One region of the Paenibacillus sp. JZ16 genome, then DNA from elsewhere that is predicted to be linked to it. Evidence: a T-box and tRNA genes for the amino acid it is inferred to sense, from the RefSeq annotation. Region 1 holds a T-box; the other holds one or more tRNA genes.
The links. A T-box is a leader RNA that pairs with one kind of tRNA and senses whether it is charged. The one in region 1 lies ahead of tyrS (tyrosine--tRNA ligase), so its partner is inferred to be a tRNA-Tyr.
Positions count from the first base shown of each region.

Region 1 (8,864 bases):
GCTCCAAGTCCCGAGAAGACAAGACTCTCATCGCCAAGCACGACCTGCCCTTGATGTGTATACGGACTTCCGTTAACGGACTTAAAGAGCCGGTATCCGACTACATCAGGAGATCCGCTGGCATTAAAGCTGATCGAGCCGCTGCCCATCGAATAATGAACGTTTTTCGGTGGAGTAGGGGCTTTGCCATCATCCGTTCTAGGGTCGAGCCTGCTTGGCATCCCTTTCTTCGCGTCCTGCGGCAGATAAGATTCCAGTGATCTCTTTTCACCTTTCATGACCTTCAGGGCGTTCTGCAGCTCTATAATCAGCTCATCGATGGGTTTCTCGCGCTTGATTACGATTTGTTCTCTCAACATATCCAGAGGCGTTGCTTCATGTGGAATGTAATTTACACCCCGATAGGTGATATATTTCGCTTTTGCGATGCCATCATCGCTTTCGGTAGGCACAAACTTCACATTAAACAGATCCGTTACGAATCTGTCCGTTAAGGCGGTCGGCAGTTTGCCGCTGTACGCCGAAACCGTTTTGGAGGTTATGCCTTCAGGCTTCTCAAACGTTTTGGTTGGGAACAGATCCGGCTTAACGTCGGTTGCTTCGTTCATGATTCTTGCCCAAATGGCCTGGGCGTGCTTGCGCTGGTCTCCAACGAGTGTATTTTTTTGTTCTTTATATCCGACCCATACGCCAAGCGTCACATCAGGCGAGTATCCCATGAACCAGACATCCCCGTAGTTCTGGGTAGATCCGGTTTTACCAACGACCGGAACCTCATTGAATTTCTTGTACGTGTCTCTGACCTTACTGCCAGTTCCGTTCGTGATGACGGTACGGAGCATATCGGTCATGAGATACGCGGTTTGTTCGGAGAATACCTGCTCTGGTTTTACTTCATGTTTATAAACAATATTACCTTTGGAATCCACGATTTTCTCAATCATGAAAGCATCCGTGAATTTGCCTTGATTGCCGATGGAACTGTATGCATTGGTGAGTTCTTCTACGGTTACGCCGTAATGAAGCCCGCCGAGTACACCTGTTGAAGCATTATAATCGCCGTCCTCCAAGGTAGTGATACCCAGCTTCTTGGAAAACTCCCAAGCCTTCTCAATGCCGACCGTGTTGTTAAACAGCTTGAGCGCCACCGTATTGGTCGAATCGTTCAGTGCCTGTCGTGCCGTCATCAACCCTCTGTACCCGCTGTACGAGTTTTTAGGAATATGGAACACTTTGCTGTAGTCCTTTAAGATGATCGGTGAATCGTCGACCACGCTGGCAGGCTGAATCGCTCCCGAATCGAGTGCCGGTAAATAGGCGGCAATAGGTTTCATGGCAGATCCAGGTTGTCGTTTCATTTGTGTCGCGTAGTTCATTTGTTCTGTGTTAAAATCCCTGCCCTCAATCATACTGAGAATGGCGCCGGTTTTGTTGTCGATCATCATCGCGGCGGTTTGCTCCATTCCTTTTTCCTGGCTGTCAGGCAAGTAGTTGCTGTCATCCTCCGCGATGGATCGCATGGTCTTGTATAGTGTCCGGTCGATGGTGGTGTAAACACGGTAACCGCCGGTGCTTAGTTGAGCTTTGGAAGCATCCATCAGATCGGAGTTCGCTTGCGTGCCTTTTGCGTTTTTTTCGGCTTCCTCGCCCAGCTGCATCAGGATATTCGATGCTTGGCGTTCTACTTCCATCATGAGATAAGGATAAATCACATAGGCCTTCTGTGTCCGAGGAGCAAGCGATTTTTTGATATCGAATGCCTTGGCCTCTTCATACTCGGCTTGCGTTATTTTGCCTTCTTCCAGCATGCTTGCCAGCACGCGGTGCTGCCGGTTTACTGCCCGTTTAAATGCTTTCTCGTCAAATTCTCCTTTGCCGTTGAAGGCCGAGTAGGAGGATGGAAGCTGCGGCAGACCCGCCAAATATGCAGCTTGAGCCACGTTCAGATCATCCAGCTTGTTGATGTTGAATATTCCTTTTGCGGCAGCCTTGATCCCGAACAGCTGGTATCCGCTGGAACCATTCCCGTAAGGAACCTTGTTCAAGTAGGCTGTTAAGATTTGGTCTTTACTCAAAAAGCGTTCCATCCGCATGGCAAGCAGCATTTCTTTTACCTTGCGGTTATCGGTTTTGTCGCGACTTAAAAAAGTGAGCCTGGCCAGCTGTTGCGTCAACGTGCTGCCGCCGGTTTGAACCGGTTCGTTCAGCACGCGTTCTTTTACGGCGCGAGCGGTACCTTTTATGTCAACACCCTTATGTGTATAAAAACGGTTGTCTTCTATGGATACGACGGCATCCTTAACAAGCTGGGGAATATCCTTGAATTCCACAGGTCGTCTGTCTTCTTCGGTTCTAAGCTGCCCGATCGGTGAGCCATCCGCGAAGTAGGCGAAGCCCGTTATGGCATTGTCGTTCACCGTATTCTCGATGAGAGCCCTGGATCTTACCGGCTCATTCTCAACAATAGAGGTCACGTAGCCAGCTACGGCTCCTCCGGCGAACAAAACGCCCATCAGACCCACCACAAAGAGCCATCCGATGACGGATCCGAGCACCCGCAGAAAGGACCGTTTACGCGGTTTCTTCTGTTTTTCAGGCTCTTGTTTTTTCTCCTCAACCATGAATGTATACTCCTCCTTTTAACGCACCTATTATAGCATAAATCGAAGGTTTTGAATCATGTGTCCCTATATAGCGTGTCCTTTTTTGAGGAAGATTGACTTTTTCGGAAAGCATATGATACAAATAATGCAAAGTTCATATCGTGAAAAGCTTTGAAGGACCCCAGTAGAAGGCGGAGCCTTTCGTTTCCAAAGAGTCGGTGGGTGGTGCAAACCGATAACGAGCCCCTTTGAATTACCGTCCGGAGCTGACCGGGGGAAAAGGAGCCGTACCCTGTGCGGCTGTTACAGTAGTCCGGTTCCGGGATGACAACCCGTTATGGCAATGAAGTGAGAATCCGTTCCTTGTGGTAACGGATTCTAATTAGGGTGGTAACGCGAGCGCTCCTACTCGTCCCTTGGGATGAGTAGGAGCTTTTTTGCGTTCATAAATAGAGGGAGGCTTGCGGAAACATGAAATGGGATGGTATATCGAACGTTCAGCAGCAAGAGGTGGAACGGCAGATGGAGGTGATCTCCCGTGGAGCAGTGGAGATCATCCCGGAAGAAGCGATGAGGCAGAAGGTGATGAAATCGGTTGTAACCGGCGAGCCGCTGCGCGTGAAGCTGGGAATGGACCCGTCAGCGCCCGATCTTCACGTCGGGCATACCGTCGTGCTGCAGAAGCTGCGTCAGTTCCAGGAACTCGGACATGAAGTACAGCTCATCATTGGGGACTTTACCGGCAGAATCGGAGATCCGACAGGCAAATCCGATACGCGTAAGCAGCTGTCGGAAGAAGATGTTAGACGGCATGCGGAAACGTACAAAAAACAAATATACAAGGTATTGGATCCTGAAAAAACGAAGGTATATTACAACTCCGAGTGGCTTGCGCCGATGACTTTTGCCGATGTGGTCAGCTTATCGGCAAAGGTGACGGTGGCACGGATGCTCGAGCGCGATGATTTTACAAAACGGTATCAGAGCGGGCTTCCGATCAGCATCCATGAATTTTTTTACCCGTTGATGCAGGGGTTGGATTCTGTGGCGCTTAAGACCGATGTCGAGCTTGGTGGGACGGATCAGAAGTTTAACTTGCTGATGGGACGCACCCTGCAGAAGGAGTATGGCTCAGAGCCTCAGGTTGCAATCACGATGCCGCTTATTGAAGGGCTCGACGGCGTACAGAAGATGAGTAAGAGCTTGGGCAATTACATCGGTATCGATGAAGAGCCGAATGAGATGTACGGTAAGTCCATGTCCGTTCCGGATGAGCTCATGCTCAAATACTTCAGCTTGGCCACGGATATGGCAAGTGAGGAGGTAACCAGCTTGGAGAAGGGGCTCCGGGACGGAGTTGTCCATCCCCGGGATGCCAAGATGAGTTTGGGGCACAGACTCGTTCGCATGTATCATGGGCGGGAGGCTGCGGATGCTGCACAGCAGCATTTTGTGACGGTATTCCAGCAGAAGGCACTTCCTGAAGACATTGAGGTTTACATGGTACCCGAAGGAGAATTGAAGGAAGGAAAGATTATGCTTATCAATCTACTGACACTGCTCGGTTTTGCCGCTTCCAATGGCGAGGCTAGACGGAGCATTCAGCAGGGGGCCGTAAAATGGAATGGGGAGAAATGCAGCGACATTTACGGTGAGATCGTGCCTCAGGATGGGGATGTGGTTCAAGTGGGCAGGCGTAAATTTGCCAGACTGAGGCTTTCTTAAGCTTATTGAACCTGAAGAGGATTCAATTAGACAGCAAAAACCCTGAAGGCCAAGGCCTTCAGGGTTTTTAGATTCCGAGTTCATCTTAACGGTTGTAGAATTCGACGATTTGTTTCTCATCGATATCTTGGGAAAGTTCGGAACGTTCTGGAAGACGGATGTATTTCCCTTCCATTGCTGCTTCATCAAATTCGAGGTAAGCTGGAAGATGTACACGGTTAGCCAAAGCTTCCTTGATGGAGGAAAGGCCGCGGCTTCTTTCACGAAGACCGATTACATCGCCAGTGCTTACAGCGTAAGAAGCGATATCGACTTTCTTGCCGTTCACAGTCACGTGACCGTGAGCTACCAATTGGCGAGCACCCGCACGGGAATTGCTGAAGCCAAGACGGTAAACCAGGTTGTCCAGACGGCTCTCAAGCAGGAACATAAAGTTCTCACCAGCGATACCTTTCATGCCAGTTGCTTTGTTAAACAGGGTTTTAAATTGCTTCTCGCCCAAGCCGTACATATGACGCAGCTTTTGCTTTTCTTGAAGCTGCATACCATAGTTGCTGACTTTTCTCCGTTGGTTAGGACCATGCTGACCTGGAGGGAAAGGGCGTTTAGCCAATTCTTTACCTGTACCGCTCAGGGAGATTCCCAGACGACGGCTTAATTTAAATTTAGGACCGGTGTAACGTGCCATGTTATATAGACTCCTTTTTAATTAAAGTTTCATTAGGGCTCTATTTGCGCCGTATTTGTTTGCTCTACCGAAATCGCCGGAAGATCTGCCAGGAAAGTTCAGCCGCTGTCCTGTCAGTAACAAATAACGTGAGGGTGACACAACCCGCCCAAATTCATGGAATGCATTGCATTCTTACTCAACAATAAATATTATATGAAGTAATGATATAAAGTCAAGTTCAACCTGCAACTTACTATAACTTGGATTTTGTCTAATTTTGTCGATAGGTCCATGGACCTAAAAATATTGTGAAAAACGCATAAATTTTAATGCAAAAATGGGTAGAAAAGAGTAAGATGATATTGGATTAAGTAGTCTCATTTATCTAGTTACATATTGTAACATCTATCTGGTGTTTATGCAGCACCCTCCCAACATGTTGAACAGCTGGGTTACCGCCATTCATGCGGCAGCCAAATGGATCCTTACATTATGAATCGGAACGCCAGTCTTGGATAGGCCTTTTATAATGGTGCAAAGGAGCGCCCAATATGTCAGAAGATCAACGGAAAGTGTATGAAAGCTCTCCCGGCTCTGCAGTTATGTTTCATGATGCCGGGCCAATTCCTGGAAACGAGCCTTGCTTTTGGCTTCAGAGCTTGGATATTACACCTCATGATTTCCCTTATATTCAGCCTCTCATATCAGACAGCTATCTGGAGTGGCTAAGAGAAAGCGCAGGCACACAGGCGATGAAGAAATTCAGCTGGGCCCTTCTTTCTCATGAGGGAGCTTGGCTGACAGGGGCTTCCGATATAACGGAATACCTTAATGTAAGTGAAGATGAGACATTATCGCTTGCTTTGAACACCAAGGAAGCGGCGCAAGGAATGGGAAAGGGTTCGTTTGAGGGAAGCGTGCTGTGCGCTGTCCCGCTCTTCACTCGCATTCATGGTGATGTATTTGCGGTGATGGTCAGTGTTTCCTCACAGGCAATGGAGCCGGAACAATCACTTATGCTGACAGAAACATACGCCTTATTGTTTCGTTCCTGCTTCTATCGGAAGCTGGAGTACGTGTTTGCTGATGATCTGGAGAAAGTCCACACCCAAGCTGAGCGTGAGGTGCACAGGCGTTCCATCATGTTTCAGTATGTCAAACGGATGCATATCCAGATTGATGTGGACAGCGTGCTGGTGGAGGCTATCGACAGTGTCCTGGCGCTGTATCCCAAGGCCAAAGTCGAATTGTTTATGTCTCAGGACCATGAGAGTGGACATCCGCTTGTACGTCCTCTGCTGCTTCATCATTGGCAGAAAGAGGTTTATGTGCGGACATTTATGGAGGGTACCCTCACGATTGATGAACATGAGGAATCCGATTCGATCGTGGAAATCGGGATTCCCATGGGAGGCAAGCAGGGCGTTTATGGCGTACTCCATGTGGAAGTGGACAAGTCCGAGCTGCCCGATATGGATCTGGAGCTGCTCGGGATGATGGCCGACGCTGCCGGCACCGCGTTTGAGAATGCCAAATTGTACGAGCAGTCCAATCTGATGATTCATGAGCTCCGTATGATTAATGAACTGACACAGCGGTTGAACAAAAGCCTGCATTTGGCGGAGATATTTCAGTTTGCCAACCATGAGCTGCTAAAGATTCTTGAAGCCGATTACTGCTGCATTTTGATTTATAACGAGGAGCTTGGCGGTCTTGAAGTGGTATCCTGCAACGCCGAGTGGCTTGCCAAGGAGGTCTTTGAGAAGGATTATGGTTTGGGCGGCCTAGTCTATCATTCGAAGGAGCCCCTCATCCTGTCAGACTATCACGAAGAACGTCCGGCGGAATCCAGGCTTATGGAGAGCACCCATTCCAGCTCGATGATTGCTACTCCGCTAACCGTTAACGGTGAGGTACGGGGCGTTGTTCTTCTCACCCATGCGAAGCCGCATTATTTTTCCTATGACAGCTATCGGCTGCTTCAAGCTCTGACCAGCCATATTGGTCTGGCTATCGGCAATGCTTTTCTGCATGCGGAAGTGAGGAGAATGGCTAACCGGGATATGCTGACTGAACTGTATGCGAGACATTATCTTGACGAAATGATCCATGAATGTCAGAACCGTGATTTTTGCGGTTCTCTCATCGTTGTGGATATCGATGAATTCAAGCAGGTCAATGATACGTTCGGTCACCAGCGGGGGGACAAAATTCTGAAGCAGGTCAGCAGCATCGTGAAGACAACGATACGGCACAGCGATATTCCAGCCCGCTGGGGCGGTGAAGAGCTTGCCGTGTATTTGCCGGGACTCGGCATTCAACAGGCGATGCAGGTCGCCGAACGGATTCGCATAAGGGTATCGGAAGAGACCGATCCCCGCGTAACGGTGTCCTGCGGAATTTCCGAATGGAACTGGACCAATGACAAGATCAGCGTAGAGTCTCTCTTCTATCGAGCGGATATGGCCCTTTACGAAGCGAAGAATGGCGGCCGCAACCGGATTGTCGTGGAGAGGGCGGAAGCTGAAATCGGACTGGATTAAAAACCCTGCAGCTATTTAGTGGCTGCAGGGTTTTTTCTGTAATCTGCATAATGTAAGGGGCCGCGGATAGCCTAAGAGCAAGATCAACGAGAGGCTGATGATTATGAGAATGAGAAGATCACGGAGCGTCATCGGAATGGTTTTGTTTGTCTTTTGCCTAACCGGATGTGCCTGGCAGGAGCAGTTGTCGGCCGAAGAGTCGTTTAACCGTGCCCTGTCGGGGCTGTCGGGCGTTGATAATTTCTCTTTTCGGGGAGAAGCAGCGATTCGGACCGGAGAAAACGGACCGTTTCAGCAAAGTTTGGCATTTGAAGGCAATCTGCAGCATCATACGGATTTGACACTATCATCAAGGGACAAAGGGACAACAATACAGAAGGATAAGGTATCAGCGGATTCGGTATATAAATCAGATGGGCTTACAGTGGCACTGAAGCGCAAAGAAGGCAAGTGGAGCACGCTGTCATCGGAACATGCCGAAGAAATGTGGATCACCCGCTTGAATCCGCTGGAACTGCTGGAGTATATCGGAAAGTCGGAGAAGACGGTGACCCAGGAGCTGGGGGCGGCAAGAGGAACCAAGGTGCTGCGCATCGAGCTGTCACCCGAGGCGGCAGCCAATATGGTCTATGGATCGCTGGATGAGCAGATGAAGGCGCTGGCTGCGCGGATCGAACGCAAAGGGGATCCTTTGTACAGTGCAGACCCTAAGGTTCGTAAACGACTGAAGGCCGTCTGGCAGCGAGACTATAATGAAATGAAGAACATGCTCAGCAAGGCGGATGCCGTTTCGGTCTCTCATGTTACGATTAACAACAAAAAACAGCTTCCTACCAAACTGACTATGGAACGAACGTTGTTTTTTGTTGACGAGCAGGGCAGAACCCGCACGGAAACGCTGCTGTCCGATGTTACATTTACCGGTTATTGAAGGATCAGCCATGAAAATTTTTTTAACGATGAACGCTGACTTCGTGTTGGTTGCATGCTACAATAATTTATAAATTTACCGCTGTTCAATTCATATGTAGGGGAACAGTCATCATAAGGAGGATATGACATATGCGTGATCCCAGAATTCAAAAACTGGCTCAAAATCTCGTGAACTATTCGGTAGATATGCAGCCAGGTGAAAATGTGCTCATTGAAATGATCGGATCGGAGCGCGATCTGCTGAATGCCATCATTGAGGAGGTTTCGAATCAAGGCGGCCGCCCGTTCGTGCAATTGACAGATCGCACGGTTCAACGGGCCATGCTGAAGAACGCAAACAAGGAGCAGCTTGAGCTGTGGGCTGAGCTGGATCTTGAGCGCATGAAGAAA
Region 1 is NZ_CP017659.1:6,691,554-6,700,417, forward strand. Features, by position in the region: gene BJP58_RS29905 (transglycosylase domain-containing protein) at 1-2,621, opposite strand, end outside; T-box leader at 2,766-3,023, shown strand; gene tyrS (tyrosine--tRNA ligase) at 3,075-4,328, shown strand; gene rpsD (30S ribosomal protein S4) at 4,414-5,016, opposite strand; gene BJP58_RS29920 (sensor domain-containing diguanylate cyclase) at 5,550-7,541, shown strand; gene BJP58_RS29925 (hypothetical protein) at 7,645-8,472, shown strand; gene BJP58_RS29930 (aminopeptidase) at 8,604-8,864, shown strand, end outside.

Region 2 (8,864 bases), 3.3 Mb from region 1:
GGGACGAAAGTCGGGCTTAGTGATCCGGTGGTACCGCATGGAAGGGCCATCGCTCAACGGATAAAAGCTACCCTGGGGATAACAGGCTTATCTCCCCCAAGAGTCCACATCGACGGGGAGGTTTGGCACCTCGATGTCGGCTCATCGCATCCTGGGGCTGAAGTAGGTCCCAAGGGTTGGGCTGTTCGCCCATTAAAGCGGTACGCGAGCTGGGTTCAGAACGTCGTGAGACAGTTCGGTCCCTATCTGTCGTGGGCGTAGGAAATTTGAGAGGAGCTGTCCTTAGTACGAGAGGACCGGGATGGACGTACCGCTGGTGCACCAGTTGTTCCGCCAGGAGCATGGCTGGGTAGCTACGTACGGACGGGATAAGCGCTGAAAGCATCTAAGCGTGAAGCCCCCCTCAAGATGAGATTTCCCAATTAGTAAGACCCCTTGAAGACGACGAGGTAGATAGGTTGGAGGTGGAAGTGCAGCAATGCATGGAGCTGACCAATACTAATCGGTCGAGGGCTTATCCAAATCACCCCAAAAAGTGAAGTGAAGCTTTGAAGCTGACACCGAATACTTTTCGGGGACCCCGATACCACATCGGGTGAATGCTACGGATTCTAATCAACGCAAAGATCGTTTCGTATCTAGTTTTCAGGTGATCAAACACTTGAATTGAATATTGTTCCCTGATAGCTCAGTTGGTAGAGCACTCGACTGTTAATCGAGTTGTCACAGGTTCGAGTCCTGTTCGGGGAGCCATTTATGGAGAGGTGTCCGAGTTGGCCGAAGGAGCACGATTGGAAATCGTGTAGGCGCCAAAAGCGTCTCGAGGGTTCGAATCCCTCTCTCTCCGCCACTATTATTTTAAGCAAGGCCCGTTGGTCAAGGGGTTAAGACACCTCCCTTTCACGGAGGTAACAGGGGTTCGAATCCCCTACGGGTCACCACTTTCTTAATTGCATCAGGGGATGAGAATCCCGTCGGTTCGTCGGAGGATAACTTCGTAAGCAAAGACTTCACAGTCTCGAACGAAGTGAGAGTATCCCCTACGGGTCACCACTTTCTTGAAAAAACACTTGCTTCTTATATCAGATTTTGATATGATGAAAGTCGCTTTGTTACGGAGGCTTAGCTCAGCTGGGAGAGCATCTGCCTTACAAGCAGAGGGTCGGGGGTTCGATCCCCTCAGCCTCCACCATGATTTATCCCCAAAAAGTGAAGCGCATGCTTCGTAGGTAATTCCGATTACTTTTCGGGGACCCCATACAAGCAACCCTTTATAATGACGCGGGGTGGAGCAGTTCGGTAGCTCGTCGGGCTCATAACCCGAAGGTCGTAGGTTCAAATCCTGCCCCCGCAACCAATTTATATCGCGATAGCGATAATGCCTCTTGGAACTGTGGTGTAGAGGCCTAACATGCCTGCCTGTCACGCAGGAGATCGCGGGTTCGAATCCCGTCAGTTCCGCCATTATTTACAACTTTGGGATGAGATGAGTATCCGATATGGGTTCCGTCAAAGTTCGCGAAGAGCTTTAAGGCTCGGTAGCTCAGTCGGTAGAGCAGAGGACTGAAAATCCTCGTGTCGGCGGTTCGATTCCGTCCCGAGCCACCATGTACGTTTTATAACTTTATATGCCGGTGTAGCTCAATTGGTAGAGCAACTGACTTGTAATCAGTAGGTTGGGGGTTCAAGTCCTCTCGCCGGCACCATTCTGGAGGATTAGTGAAGTGGCTAAACACGGCAGACTGTAAATCTGCTCTCTTCGAGTTCGGTGGTTCGAATCCATCATCCTCCACCAGTTTTTAGGGGCATAGTTTAAAGGTAGAACAGCGGTCTCCAAAACCGTTAGTGTGGGTTCAATTCCTGCTGCCCCTGCCAATCGTATCACAGTGTTTCAGTATGGCGGTCGTGGCGAAGTGGTTAACGCACCGGATTGTGGCTCCGGCACTCGGGGGTTCAATTCCCCTCGATCGCCCCATATTACAAAATCATATTGGGGATTAGCCAAGCGGTAAGGCAACGGACTTTGACTCCGTCATGCATAGGTTCGAATCCTATATCCCCAGCCATTGATTTTTATGTTTGCGGACGTGGCTCAGCGGTAGAGCATCGCCTTGCCAAGGCGAGGGTCGCGGGTTCGATTCCCGTCGTCCGCTCCATTTTTATTTCTGGCGCCATAGCCAAGTGGTAAGGCACAGCTCTGCAAAAGCTTTATCCCCAGTTCGAATCTGGGTGGCGCCTCCATTACAAACTTATGTGCCCTTAGCTCAGCTGGATAGAGCGTTTGACTACGAATCAAAAGGTCAGGAGTTCGAATCTCTTAGGGCACGCCATAATGTAAGCCGGTGTGGCGGAATTGGCAGACGCGCGCGACTCAAAATCGTGAGGGAAACCGTGGGGGTTCGAGTCCCTTCACCGGCATCATCAAAAAGGAATGTAGACGATAAACGTCTGCATTCCTTTTTTCGTTGCATCTACATCGATTGCTACTTCGTGATTTAAATATTAGACTCCATTCTGCATGCTATCTCTCCAGTTACCTTTACAGGGGGCTTTTCTATCACCTTCAGATCTTCTTCAAGCTACACTTCTTTAAACTAAACTATCATTAGAAACCACGTTCTTTATAGGTAAAACAAAGATGATCCAGCCGGATTCATCTACACAAGCAAACCCTTCGATTAATCGATCCAGTGCAGGGTTGGACGTAGGTCTGTAGAAGGCCCCGCCTTAGGTCTAGGTTCAAAAACCGTCCCCAGGCCGTTTTAGCGAAACTCAAAATTACCTAGAATAGAGTCATAAGGTTGAACAAAAGAAACAACGATCAAACAACAGAAAGGCGGTGTATAAATGAGAAATTCAAAAGGAAATGGAATGAGTATCCTGTTGATTGGTGTAGGGATCTTGGTTCTCCTTGGAGTATTCGGTCCTCTGCTTGGGTGGTTGTTCAGTCTTCTAATTCCAATCCTGATGGTCGCTTTGGGATACTACGGGATCCGGAGAGGTAACACCTTGATGGGATGGGTTATTCTCGGTATCGGTGTGATCTGGTTGATGGGTAAACTGTCTTGGCTGATCGGTCCGATCTTTGGAATTATCTTGATCATCTACGGGTTGTCTCGATTGAAGAATGGTAGACCCCGTTATTGATAAAAACCACTACATTAAATAACATGCATGAACAACAGATCATGATAGATGAGGAGGGCTAAGCCAATATGAGTGTTTTCCGGCGGATAAGAGACATAACCGTAGCAACATTGAATGAAAAGCTCGAGCAGAGCCAGGATCCGGTTCGATTGATCGACCAGTTCCTACATTCAACCAGACAGGACATTGCTGAGGCTGAGAAGCTGCAGCAGCAATGCCAAGTACATTCCAGACAGCTGAAGCAGCAGGTGGATCAAGCCGAATCCATGCGATATAAACGCGAAGAGCAGGCACTGCTTGCACTGAAGGCCGGCGAAGAACATCTTGCCAAGCTGGCATTGCAGGAAAAACTGATCTATGAGGAAAAGATCGAGCAGTATCAAGGCCTGTTGTCCTCAAGCCTGGAGTCGTTAAAAGAAATCGAGGAGCAGCTCGGCGAGCTGCGGATGGAATATCAGACGGTATACAGCAAGCGTCAATATTATGTTGCCCGAGTGGAAACCCTTCGTCTTCAGCAGAAAATGAATGAACGTACGGGCTCCTACGGCGGCGGTCATGACGTACCGAAGATGTTCAATCGCCTCGAAGACCGTATCAGCGACTGGGAACTGGAAGCCAGAAGTCTTCGCGATTTACGCCGCATGGGGCAGGAATACATGGAACAGGCTGGTGAATCGGTCTCCACTGTATTAGAAAAAGAACTTGCCCGCCTGAAGCAAAAGCTGAATAACAGCGGAAAGGAGTAACCATGACTAGATTGTACCGTTCCACCCGAGACAAAATGTTCACAGGGTTGATCGGCGGTATATCCGATCATTTCGGAGTCGAATCTACCCTACTTAGAATCATATTTGTAGTCAGTATCTTTTTCACAGGCGGTACAACGCTGTTGATCTATCTGATTGCATCCCTTGTAGTACCTAAGGAGCCGTATTATCACGATCCGTATGGTCCACAGGGCAGACATGGCGGCGGATACCGTTACAACGATCATCCGGGCCCTGGACCAGGCTACAACAGCTATAATGATTCTTATGGACGTCAAGGCTATCCTAATGAGCATAGTAGCTTTGGTCCCAAATATGACCGTCCCAATGGTACAAGAAACAACGCGTCAACGGATTCCGATCTGGATGCGATGATGAAGGATATTGAAAGAAAAGCAATGCAAAAAGAAATCGAAGAATTGAAGAAAAAACTTTCGAACTATGAGAAGGGAGATAAATAACATGGGAGTATTTAAAAGAATTAAGGATATGACGAAAGCATCGGTGAATGAACTGCTGGATAAAGTAGAGGATCCGATCGTAATGTTGAACCAGTACCTGCGCGACATGGAGGCAGAAATTCATGAGGCAGAGGTAACGGTTGCGAAGCAAATGGCTAATGAGCGTCGTATGAAGCAGCGCGTCGATGAGGCTGTGAAGATGGCGGCACAACGTGAAGCTCAAGCTGAATTGGCTCTGAAGAATGGTCAAGAAGAAGTGGCTCGCAAGCTGCTGGAAGAAAAAATCTATTTCGATCAAAAAGAAACCGAGTACGTGGAATTGCACCTGCAATCCGAGACTCAAGCAAAAGAGCTTGTAGCTCAGCTGCATGAAATGAAAGACGAGTTCTACAAAATGCGCAACAAGCGCAATGAGCTTGTAGCCCGCGCTCAAATGGCTAAAGCGAAGAAGCAAATGTCTCAAGTGAGCAGCCTGCACACGATCGAAAGCGGCAGTGCTTCGATGGGCTTCCATCGCATGGAGGAGAAAATCATGCAAATGGAAGCAGAAGCTGATGTGCTTCGCGCCCCATACCGTCCTAACAACGCAGTATACACAAGCCCCGTGGACGCTGAGAAGCAATTGAAGGTGGATGAGCAGCTGCAAGCTTTGAAAAACAAAATGGGGAATTCTTCGAAGTCCGAGTAATTCCTTAGCAAGTCAGCAAAATAGTATTAAACCGTATTCGAACACCATGTTCATATGATATGCTATACGAATGAGATTGTCGTATAGTACAGGCAAAGCCATACAGTGGGGAACGTCTCACTGATATGGCTTTTCCGAGCTTATATCTTGGCCATCAAGGAGGTGCGACATGGACAGAAACCGCTGGATAGCAGTTGGTTTAATCAGCTTGGGTTTTATTTTGCTTTTCGGCCGATGGTTTGGTTTCTTCACCATTGTCGCCCTGTTACTCATGTTTGCAGGTGTCCTTCAGATCAGGCATGGACATGTGAAGAAGGGATACATTCTGCTCGGAGTAGGTGCCGTACTGCTGCTGCTGGAGCATCTCATGTTGATTATCGGCATCAGCTTGATATCGCTAGGTATTTTTTATGGCAAGTCCAAACGAGCTCATACCACGACGAAATACATTCAGAAGCAGAACTTTATGTCCAACTTTGATTGGGACCGGGCTCCGTGGGTGATGCGCAGTCTGAGTGTGTGGCATGTGCTGGGAGAGGCGGATGTGGATCTGTCCTTGGCCCTTCCGGAGGAACGCCAAACGGTCCTGATGTTCCATGGGATGCTGGGGGATATTGATCTGATGATTCCGGACTACTATGGGGTGGAGATCGAAGCATCCATCCTGTTTGGCTCCATTCATATGGACGACCGGAAGGAAACCGGCATATTAAACCGCGTGCGGTATAAATCACCCAATTATGAGACCAGTGAATATAAAGTGAAATTTATTGTTTCTTATTTGGGCGGAGATTTGAATATAAGAATGACATAATAAACGTAAGTTTTGTGTAAACCATTCAGGAGGGTTGCCCCGTGGAAACGGAAAAGAAAGCAAATATGATTACCCGAAGTATGCGTGAGGGGACCCTTCTGGGATTGGTTGTCATGCTCGTTGTCCTATATTTATTATATACATATGGTTATCTTCAACCGTTTGAGACGTGGAAGAACCGGATCGAAGCCGGCATTACCATCGTATTGCTGCCGATCGGGCTGGGTGCGATCTATGGCTTCTTCCAGGGATACCGGGTAAAACGACGGGTCGATCTTGTGAGGGAAACGCTGGTGAACTGGGAAAAAGGCAGCCTTACGGACGTCATGCCGGACATCGGCGAAGACGAAGTGGGCCGGCTTGGAGAACAGCTGGTGAAGATCAGCAAACGCTGGGAGGATCAGGTGTCTTCCTTGCAGCGGTTATCTACGAACAATGCCCAGCTTGCCGAGCAGGCCAGGGTTACGGCGATTGTGGAAGAGAGGCAGCGTCTGGCGCGCGAGCTCCATGATGCGGTTTCTCAGCAGCTGTTTGCCATCTCGATGACGGCAACCGCTGTGGGCAGGACGCTGGATAAGGATTTTGACAAAGCGCAGCGCCAGGTGGCTCTGATCGAGGAAATGTCGGCTGTAGCCCAGTCCGAGATGAGGGCGCTTCTTCTTCATCTGCGGCCGGTTTATCTCGAAGGAAAGGCACTTGAGCAGGGGCTGCGTGAACTGATTAAGGAATTACGAATCAAAGTACCTATGGAAATTACGTTTGAAATGGACGATGACATACATTTGCTCAAAGGGATCGAAAATCATCTGTTCCGGATTATCCAGGAGGCCATGTCGAACACCCTCAGACACTCGAAAGCGGAGAAAATGGATATTCGTATTCACCGCAGGCAGAACACCGTTCGGGTGATGCTGCGGGACGATGGGATCGGATTTGAATTGGATGACAAGAAACAGACTTCCTACGGCCTATCGACGATGCAGGAACGGGTGACGGAGATCGGGGGCTCGGTACAATTTATAACAGCACCGGGTAAAGGGACTCGAATTGAGATCGTTGTGCCACTCATAAACGAAGAACGCAAACGGGGGGATGTAGATGGAAACGCCGATTAAAGTGCTGCTGGTGGATGATCATGAGATGGTCCGGATCGGTTTAGCGGCTGTGCTTGGTACAGAGGACGGCATCGAGGTGGTTGGTGAAGCGGGCAGCGGCGAGGAAGGGATACGCTTAGCGCAGGAATATCATCCTGATGTGGTGCTGATGGATTTGGTGATGGACGGAATGGATGGAATCGAGACGACGCGCCAATTGATGAATCAGTTTCCTAATCTTAAGGTCATTGTACTGACCAGCTATCTGGACGATGAGAAGATGTATCCGGTTATTGAAGCAGGTGCGTTCAGTTATTTATTGAAGACATCCCGTGCTTCTGAAGTAGCTGATGCTATACGTGCAGCCGCACGCGGGCAGTCGGTGCTGGAGTCGCAGGTTGCCTCCAAGATGATGAATCGATTCCGGCATCCGCAAAATGAAGCTCCGGCGCATAACGACCTTACGGACCGGGAAATGGAAGTGCTGCGACTGGTGGCGCAGGGCAAGTCGAATCAGGATATTGCTGATGATTTGATTATAGGCATCAAAACCGTGAAGTTTCACGTAACGAATATATTAGGCAAGCTGGGGGTAGAGGATCGAACCCAGGCTGCCATCTACGCTTATAAAAATGGGCTGGCTGAGTAAAGAATGCCGGCTCTTTTTTATGCGATGGTCGTGACATAAACATATCTAAGATGCTGAGATGTTGAGCGTGGTACGAAAGCAGATCCATGATGCGATGCGTAAGTTATAAACATATCCATATAACAATGAAAGGCAGGCTTAAAGACTCCCGGATCGGGAGCTTTTTTTATTTATTGACAGGGAAGAAGGAATCTCTACATACAGCCCGATGAAGGAGCTATTTAAAAAGCGAGGTATAAATCCGCGGTAACGAGGCCATCCTTTTACTAGATTGATAGATTCGAACGGGGAGGCGTGACTGACCATGCGGAAGATGCGTTTACAGATCATTGTGATGATGTTGTTGCTGTGCGGGGCAGCAGCTATGATGGCGGGTTTTGCGGGGACAACGGACAGCAATCGAAACGGATCAGCTCCGCATGCAGGAGAAGCGTCAGCTTCGGGCGGAACGGTAGAAACAGGTGTCAATGGAATAACTAGAGCTGGGGAAGCAGCAGAAAGCGATCTAATACTTCTGGCGGCGCTTGGGCAAGAACATATGGAGCCTTCGGCAATACTCACGGTAAAAATTCAAGGTGAAATGATAAATTCCATATCGAAGGATCAAGCTAAGACAACGGCTGAGCAGCTGGCTCGTACAATGGGGCTCTCCGGGATTACAACGTCCCAGCTTCAGGGAAATGAAGTATTCCAAGCAGAAGGCGTGCTCTCCGGTGTATCGGTGCATCTGGACTGGGCTTTCACGAAGGAGGGTCATAGCTATGTCAGAGCCATGCTTGTAGGAGAAGCAGCTGGACAGTCCCGGGAAATGATGACCCTGCAGCAGCAGATTCAAGAGATGATGAAGCAAGCAGGCATATCGAACTCCTGGAATGCGTCCATTCAAGGATATGCATCGGAGACGGCTAGCGTTGATGGAACGATGGCTCAGGTAGAAGAGGCAGTAGCCCAAAAACTCTCGCTTCGCCCCGTTGAGGATTATGCAGATGACACAACACAAAGCCGTTCATATGAGGTTCCTTCACTGGGCGCTTTTGTGATGAGTGGCGACACGCCGATTCATATGCAGATCGCGGTGCATGAAGATTCGATGAAGAAAAGTAGTAGAATAACGATCGGATTTCCCGTCATTACAATAGAATATTGAAAATGATTTCTGAAACTCGGATGAAAAAATGCGGAATGTGATAGCATACTTGAAATGAATATGCTAAAATGTCATCACATCGAGTTAAGTGCCGATG
Region 2 is NZ_CP017659.1:3,355,076-3,363,939, reverse strand. Features, by position in the region: rRNA gene BJP58_RS15415 (23S ribosomal RNA) at 1-522, shown strand, start outside; tRNA gene BJP58_RS15410 (tRNA-Asn) at 678-753, shown strand; tRNA gene BJP58_RS15405 (tRNA-Ser) at 759-850, shown strand; tRNA gene BJP58_RS15400 (tRNA-Glu) at 867-941, shown strand; tRNA gene BJP58_RS15395 (tRNA-Val) at 1,117-1,192, shown strand; tRNA gene BJP58_RS15390 (tRNA-Met) at 1,281-1,357, shown strand; tRNA gene BJP58_RS15385 (tRNA-Asp) at 1,388-1,464, shown strand; tRNA gene BJP58_RS15380 (tRNA-Phe) at 1,533-1,608, shown strand; tRNA gene BJP58_RS15375 (tRNA-Thr) at 1,631-1,706, shown strand; tRNA gene BJP58_RS15370 (tRNA-Tyr) at 1,711-1,795, shown strand; tRNA gene BJP58_RS15365 (tRNA-Trp) at 1,802-1,875, shown strand; tRNA gene BJP58_RS15360 (tRNA-His) at 1,900-1,975, shown strand; tRNA gene BJP58_RS15355 (tRNA-Gln) at 1,992-2,066, shown strand; tRNA gene BJP58_RS15350 (tRNA-Gly) at 2,082-2,156, shown strand; tRNA gene BJP58_RS15345 (tRNA-Cys) at 2,168-2,241, shown strand; tRNA gene BJP58_RS15340 (tRNA-Arg) at 2,254-2,330, shown strand; tRNA gene BJP58_RS15335 (tRNA-Leu) at 2,339-2,418, shown strand; gene BJP58_RS15330 (LiaF transmembrane domain-containing protein) at 2,848-3,147, shown strand; gene BJP58_RS15325 (PspA/IM30 family protein) at 3,216-3,893, shown strand; gene BJP58_RS15320 (PspC domain-containing protein) at 3,896-4,375, shown strand; gene BJP58_RS15315 (PspA/IM30 family protein) at 4,377-5,063, shown strand; gene liaF (cell wall-active antibiotics response protein LiaF) at 5,233-5,877, shown strand; gene BJP58_RS15305 (sensor histidine kinase) at 5,919-6,992, shown strand; gene BJP58_RS15300 (response regulator) at 6,976-7,620, shown strand; gene BJP58_RS15295 (YwmB family TATA-box binding protein) at 7,925-8,767, shown strand.
Region 2: it has a tRNA-Tyr gene. The T-box ahead of tyrS (tyrosine--tRNA ligase) is inferred to sense a tRNA for this amino acid. The anticodon was not compared.